2 regions of the Sphingobacterium thalpophilum genome follow, and region 2 is predicted to be linked to the other one. Evidence: riboswitches for the same ligand, from Rfam matches in the RefSeq annotation. Region 2 holds a riboswitch; the other holds the start of a gene.

Region 1 (4,017 bases), 1.4 Mb from region 2:
CGGGTAAGACACCGTTCTCCTGTTGCTCATCACGATGATCCGCCATCCATTTTTCATAAATTGTTATCCCGTCAAAATTGTACAAAGCTGTTTCAATCGCAAGGTGCCCATCCCCTGTCCAACCGTTCTTTTCGCGCTGCGGACAGTCTGTAGGATAGCCCATCAAATTGGACAAGTAGGCATTGTTGGTCGCTTCCCATAGTTTGTTGACCAACGCTGATGACGTCTTGAGCTGTCCAATGGCGGGCACATCACTATGCATAAAATAAGCGGTCACAGCCGAACTATCCAATGCAATTGCCGCACTGCTGCTAACCTCGACATAACGAAACCCTTTGTAACCGAACTTGGCCATAAACTCATCATCCCGACCACTTAAGGTCAATATATCGGTCTGAAAGGGCTCCTTTTCCTTATCGCCCCGATAATAAACATCAATATTGGACTGATCAAGATGCCCATCCGCCAACAACCGCTCACCATGCTTGATACGCAGCATAGTACCCGCAGCTCCTTTCACCTTAATTTTTGTAATCCCGGCCATATTCTGGCCCATATCAAACACATAGGTACGTTGGTCTATCTTTGTCACTGATTTCGGCTTATAGGACTTCACGAGCCGAATCGGTACCATCTGTTGGGAAACGATATGTGCAGATGGCGCATTTCTATACTGAACAGCCTGCCAGGCCGAATCATCGTATTTTGGTTTATCCCAGTTGGGTATTTCCAGTCTTGCATCGTAATGCTCACCAGTGTAAATATTATTATAGGTGATTGGTCCTGACGCTGTCTTCCACTGCTTATCCGAAACAATGGTTTCCGTCGTTCCATCTGTATAAACGATTTTCAGTTCTAAACAGAATGTTGGCCGGGCCCGCCATGGTGCTTTATCAAAATTCCAAACGGCCAGTGGTTGATGATTATACCAGCCATTCCCCAAAACAACGCCAATGGCGTTCTCTCCTTTTTGAAGCTGCTGGGTTACGTCCGTCACGACATACAATGTCCGTCGGTCAAATCGAGTATACATTGGATCCAGACGATGGTCGCCAACGCGCTGGCCATTAATGGAAAGTTCATATAATCCTGCTGCGGCAATATATGCGCGGGCAGATTTTATCTGCTTATTTGCCTTAAATTCTGTTCTAAAATAAGGCGTTTCTCGCGCATGAATATCCTTATTGTCGCTGATCCATTTTCCTTTCCAAAGGTCCATTCCCATCATGCCCGTTTCGAACGATGCTATTTCTGAACGTGTTGATACACCATCCTTATCCCATACTTTAACCTTCCAGAAGTACTTGGTCTGTGGCTTTAACTGTGCGCCATTATAGGACACTAACATAGCCGAGCTGAACTGTTTGCCACTATCCCAGTTATCTTTGGTCTCTCGCAGCAGTGCCAGCGAATCTTGCCCTAAAAAGATCTGATAAGCCTGTTGTACCGCACCTTTACGTTGGTCCTCAAGTCGCCAGCTAAGTCTTGGGTGAATTGCATCAATACCCAATGGATTGACCAAATGTTCGCATGTCAACTGCACGGCGCTGCAGTTGTTTTTAGGTTGGGCATAAGTGTTGCTAGCGATACACAACAATGTTGTCAATAAAATCCTACGCATTAAAAGATACTATTCTTGGTGGTTGTTAAATTGTTTTAGCTGATTCAAAAAACTAATATATCAAATATTTCCCACATACTGACCTGTACTTTCCTGTACAATAAACCCAAGTCTGCAAAATAAAATTCTTGCAACTTTCATAAAAATAACCTTATCTTAGTCACAACTTTAGGGGTGTCTGCTCGTGCAGGCTGAGATTTTACCCTTAGAACCTGATCCGGATCATACTGGCGTAGGGAAAAGTGAGCTGTCTACAAGGTGCATTGCTGTGCCTTTGTGTAGCCATTCCTAAAGTTTTACCAAAAAAATTAAGGAATGGAACTTACAATAAACCATCAGATTCGATTTTTCGACCCCTCGCTTACTTCATTGGAAGGCTTGTTGCTTTTGGAATTATCCGGCCAAACTCAGGGCGTGGCTGTAGCTATTAACAACAAAGTCATACCCAAAAAGGACTGGGCTACGACACCACTAAAACCGCACGATCAGATTATTTTAATCACCGCGTCCCAGGGCGGATAGCTATTCCCCAAAAATCAATCGAACCGAGTAATTCACCCCAATAAGAAAAAAATGACAGCTGAAAAAATTACGCAATCGCCCTTTCCAAATGCAAAGAAAATTTTTGTATCCGGAAAACTATTTCCTATTCAAGTCGCTATGCGTCAAATCTCCTTGAGTCCAACCAAATTAACGAATGGAGAAGTAGAAATTAATCCCCCGGTAACAGTCTATGATACTTCTGGACCATATACCGATGACACCATCCATATCGATATCCGAAAAGGCCTCCCGCGCCTTCGCGAACAGTGGATCTTAGATCGTCAGGATGTCATACAGCTGCCTGGCATCAGCTCTGAATATGGACAAAAACGCCTTTCTGATTCAACGTTGGATGAACTCCGATTCGCGTATAGCCATAAACCGAAAGTAGCCTCTCCAGGTAGTAATGTTACCCAATTACATTATGCTAAGCAAGGCATCATTACCCCAGAAATGGAGTACGTTGCTATCCGTGAAAACCAACGTATCGAGCAGCTCACGACCAGTACCCCCGGAATGGATCATCAGCATAAAGGACAGAATTTTGGTGCCAGAACACATGATAAAGCAATTACACCAGAATTTGTCCGTGAGGAAATCGCTGCCGGAAGAGCAATCATCCCCAATAATATCAATCACCCTGAAAGTGAACCCATGATTATCGGGCGCAACTTTCTTGTTAAAATTAATGCCAATATTGGCAATAGTGCTGTAAGCTCAAGTATAGAGGAAGAAGTTGAGAAAGCAGTATGGGCCTGTCGTTGGGGAGCCGATACCATCATGGACCTATCCACTGGCAAAAATATTCACGAAACCCGCGAATGGATTATCCGTAACTCGCCCGTTCCAATCGGTACAGTACCGATCTATCAGGCGCTCGAAAAAGTGAAGGGGGTGGCCGAGGACCTTACCTGGGAAATATTCAAAGATACCTTGATTGAACAGGCCGAACAGGGTGTTTCGTACTTTACCATACACGCCGGCGTACTGCTTCGTTATATCCATCTCACCGCTTCTCGAGTAACGGGAATTGTCTCCAGAGGAGGGTCTATCATGGCCAAATGGTGTCTTTTCCACCACAAAGAGAACTTTCTCTATACCCATTTTGAGGAGATCTGTGAGATTATGAAGCGATATGATGTTGCTTTTTCACTTGGCGATGGTCTCCGTCCAGGAGCCATTGCAGATGCAAACGATGCTGCTCAATTTGCGGAGCTAGAAACACTGGGCGAGCTCACCAAGATCGCCTGGAAACACGATGTTCAGGTGATGATCGAAGGTCCGGGCCATGTTCCTATGCAATTGATCAAAGAGAATATGGACAAGCAATTGGCTTGTTGTGACGAAGCACCATTTTATACCTTAGGACCCTTAACAACTGATATTGCTCCAGGTTATGACCACATCACATCAGCCATTGGAGCTGCTATGATCGGATGGTTTGGATGTGCGATGCTTTGCTATGTGACCCCAAAAGAACATCTGGGCTTACCAAATAAAAAAGACGTTAAAGACGGTGTAATCACCTATAAACTAGCTGCCCATGCGGCCGATTTGGCCAAAGGACATCCGGGTGCACAATACCGTGATAATGCCTTGAGTAAAGCGAGATTTGAATTTAGATGGGAAGATCAATTCAACCTTTCCCTGGATCCAGATACCGCACGGGAATATCATGACGAAACGTTGCCTGCGGATGCGGCCAAAGTGGCTCACTTCTGCTCCATGTGCGGTCCCAAATTTTGCTCGATGAAAATTACGCAGGAAATCAGAGATAGTGCCGCTCAAGGGATGCGGGAAAAATCGCAGGAATTCATCGCCAAAGGAAAAGAGATTTATTTATGATCATCGCT
Region 2 (4,017 bases):
CGACCCCCGCCGGGAACACATCCTATTTAACAACAAAGACTATCCTAGGATAGTCTTTGTTGTTTAGAAGCTCTTTTGCAATAACTTGTGTTGCGAAGCCGTAAAAATATTCCTGAAGATGATATTGATTTCATGGTCAATGGCGGCCCCCGAAATTCCGGTGTGTGGATAGAGTCTTATCGTATTTGTCAAGATAGATTCTACAAAATCCCTACTTTGTTTGCCTATCTGTTCATAAATCGCTGCATTATCATTTCCATCGTGAAGATTTACCCAAGAAAGAGCGGCCAAATTCATTATTTCCTCCCTCCGATTCGCATAATCTTGCTGAAATTCATCGAGTACCCTAAACGCTTCTTTACTTTCAGTTTTCTCCCATTTGGATTGATTGCTTTTTAACACAAATAGTTTTTCGATTAAATCCAAAAAGCGCTTATACATTCCCGTAAAGTTGGCCAGTAAAGTCAATTCCGCAAAAGGCATAAAGGGATATTGATACAACAGCTCGCGACGTGTACTTTTTGCCGCATCAATCTCAAAAGACTGCCTGCTATCAACGAGAACGTCTTCCAGCGAAAAAGAATGCGAAGCTGTAGCTTCCAATCCAAATGTATCCCAGTCATAGTGAATCAGTACATGATCCCGATCGACAAAAAATGATTTTATCAGCGGTTCACCTTTTTCGTCCAAAACGGGTTTTCCCGCCTCCTGAATTGCGGCATTTAATGTGAAGTGCGTCAAATGTGGCGCTCCGGTAGCATATCTCCAGAAACCACGGAGTCGATAGTGGTCCCCTTCACGCGTAGCAGTACCAGATGCCTGTCCACTCCCCCCGAAACAAACCCGATCCGTTTCGAAAATTTGATTTCCTATAAGGGGATCAATAAAACCGACAAAGAGATTTGCTCCTGAACATAAAGTTACTGTCCAGGCTAATCCCCCATCCCAATAAGCCAGATCAGCCAATAAGCTGAGTCCTTCAGGTACACTTAACCCCAATCCACCTAATGCACGGGGAACCCAAATCTTAAACCACTTCCGACGGTAAATCAGATCCAGTTGTCCATCTGACAACGTTTTCTGCTGAATTCCTTTTGCCTGATTATCTTTCAGTATAGCGATATCTTCGCTATTGAATTGCATATCTTTCTTCACGTATTATTCTCCTCCAATTAAAATACCCACTAAATGCCATAACAAATAAAAATAACGTCAAGCCCGAATAAAGAAACAGCCCTTTATGGATCAGCAAAGGAATTGCCATCAGATTACTGATATTCAACAATATCCAATTTTCTATCTTCCGCTTTGCCAATAACCACATCCCTGCCCAAGCTGTACAGGAAACGGCAGAATCCCAAAGCGGTACATCAGAATCCGTTAAGTGTACCAATCCGAAATAAAACAACAGAAAACCGACAGCACATATGCCACCTACTATCCACCATTCTTTCGGCTCACAGTGTGTTATGGGCGTAGCTACATCACGACTATATTTCCAATAGATCCAGCCATAGATGCTCATGATCAAATAATAGAGATGTAGCAATATTTCGGCATATAGTTTCGCATGGAATAATACGTAAACAGAAATTAAGATACCAATAATCCCAAAAATGTAATTGATCGATTTATTTTGCCGGGAAAACCAAACTTGTAAAACACCAAAAGATACCCCCAACCATTCCGCAATGGTGGCCTGTTGAATCTGTTTTACAAAAGCTTCGAAAATTGTTTCAGAAGTCATCGCCTTGTTTATTATTTCGTGTCATTCATAATAAACCTATGGGAGAGAAACGGCTATTTTTTATTGAAATTAAATCCCTACGCCAGCATTACCTGGATCAGGTATATAAAAGCGATTGTACAAGGAGGTACAATCGCCTTTATTGGGTATAATCTCAGCCGAGAATGACCACGGTCATTCCAAGCACCCCATAAGTATATTTTCTGTCGAATTGATTATTCTATATCAATCAATTTCAACGCTTTGTGCGTACGCGTACGCGTTTCTTTACAAAGTTGCGCATCATCGTTCAATGATTTCCCGTGTGAAGGGATCATTTCACGTAGTTTTTTACGGTATTCATCTGATTTGGCACGTTCAGGGAAACATCTCTTCAACAAGCTGATCATAATAGCTACTGACGTCGAAGCTCCAGGAGAAGCTCCTAATAGCGCAGCAATAGAACCATCGGCACTAGAAACGACCTCTGTACCAAATTCTAAAATTCCACCTTTCTTTTCATCTTTCTTGATGACCTGAACACGTTGTCCTGCTTTCTCGATAACCCAATCCTCCAATTTAGCTGTAGGCATAAATTGTTTTAAAGACTCCAGTTTATCTTTTGGTGACTTCATGACTTCAGTAATAAGATACTTCGTCAACGGTAAGTTGTCAAGTCCGGCTGATAACATCGGACGGATATTGGACAATTTGATAGAAGCCGGTAAATCGAAGTAAGACCCCTGTTTTAAGAATTTAGTTGAGAAACCTGCATATGGTCCAAACAATAACGCTTGCTTGCCATCAATATAACGTGTATCTAAGTGCGGTACAGACATTGGAGGCGCACCGACAGAAGCTTTACCATACACCTTCGCATGGTGTGTATTAATGATCTCTTCATTCACACAACGCAGCCATTGGCCTCCCACCGGGAATCCGCCATAGCCTTTCGCTTCGGGTATTCCAGATTTTTCCAACAATAACAACGAGTGCCCACCGGCTCCAATAAATACAAATTTTGCCTTGATTTCTCGCTTTGTTCCTGTCTTTAAATCTTTGACTTCCACTTCCCAGCGACCGTCATCTTCACGTTCGATGTCAATTACTTCGTGGTTTAAGGAAATCGAAATATTTTCTTTATTTTCAAGATTAGCGATCAAATCACGTGTCAACGACCCAAAATTTACATCAGTGCCCAGATCCATTTTTGTCGCCGCGATTTTTTCGTCTGCCGCACGTCCTTCCATCATCAATGGAATCCACGATTTCAACAATGCTGTATCTTCGGTATATTCCATCCCTTTGAACAAGTTTTGGGTCGTTAGTGTTTCCCATCTTGTCTTTAGAAATTTAGCGTCTTTTTCACCAAAAACCGCACTCATGTGTGGAATACTACGGATAAAATTTTCAGGTTGGGCAATAATGCCTTTATCAACGAGGTAGGACCAAAATTGCTTAGAGACTTCAAATTGCTCGGCAATTTTCACTGCTTTATCAATCTTGACAGAACCATCTTTCTGTTCGGGGGTATAATTTAACTCGCATAAAGCAGAGTGACCCGTGCCAGCATTATTCCATGCGTCAGAACTTTCAGCAGCCACAACATCCAAACGCTCAAGAATTTCAATATTAACGTCTGGGCTTAATTCATTGATTAGAGTACCCAAAGTAGCACTCATAATACCGGCGCCGATCAGAACAACGTCAACTTCTTTATTTGATTTTTTGCTCATGTTTTTGTGATTGATGCAAATTTAATATAGTTTTTGGTAAACGTCCAAGTCTTTTGTCAAAAAACTGTACTTTTTAGAACCACTTATTCAAAAATACCATTGATTTATTAAAATAATCCTAAGTGAGCAATCGCTTACCGTAAAATTCTAAAAATGTTACCTTAAAACACTCCCCCACTCCAAGATAAACACCGGGTCAGCACACAATGTTTTTCTATTTTAAACCGTTATTTATCGAAAGATTTTGTGTTATAATATAGTTTTAACATTTTTGCAGAACGTCGATAGGCAATAGTGTACACGATGGCTAAAAAATAAGATCATTTATTCGCTCATACTATAGCATCGAGAAAAACACAAACACTGTGGCATAACCAAGATAAACCTAATGGAAGCGAGTTCATGTATCGTGTTGAATTCCAAGATCAGACGGGCTGTGAGCGAAAGAAAGCACGAGGAAAATGGTCATAAATGCCATAGTGTAATTAATTGAAGAACAAATAACTTATACAGATGAAAATACTTGAAGGAAAAATTGCTTTAGTAACAGGAGCA

Evidence for each region. Region 2 has a riboswitch for thiamine pyrophosphate ahead of pnuC (nicotinamide riboside transporter PnuC). Riboswitches for the same ligand answer to the same signal wherever they lie in the genome.
Region 1: it holds a riboswitch for thiamine pyrophosphate, as region 2 does, so the genes downstream of both, thiS (sulfur carrier protein ThiS) here and pnuC (nicotinamide riboside transporter PnuC) in region 2, are expected to answer to the same signal.

Annotation. Positions count from the first base shown of each region.
Region 1 is NZ_CP151087.1:124,676-128,692, reverse strand. It holds gene AACH28_RS00525 (family 78 glycoside hydrolase catalytic domain) at 1-1,621, opposite strand, end outside; TPP riboswitch at 1,782-1,877, shown strand; gene thiS (sulfur carrier protein ThiS) at 1,937-2,143, shown strand; gene thiC (phosphomethylpyrimidine synthase ThiC) at 2,195-4,009, shown strand; gene AACH28_RS00510 (thiamine phosphate synthase) at 4,006-4,017, shown strand, end outside.
Region 2 is NZ_CP151087.1:1,530,084-1,534,100, forward strand. It holds tRNA gene AACH28_RS07035 (tRNA-Arg) at 1-18, shown strand, start outside; gene AACH28_RS07040 (acyl-CoA dehydrogenase) at 64-1,143, opposite strand; gene pnuC (nicotinamide riboside transporter PnuC) at 1,130-1,747, opposite strand; TPP riboswitch at 1,804-1,948, opposite strand; gene AACH28_RS07050 (malate:quinone oxidoreductase) at 1,963-3,462, opposite strand; gene fabG (3-oxoacyl-[acyl-carrier-protein] reductase) at 3,976-4,017, shown strand, end outside.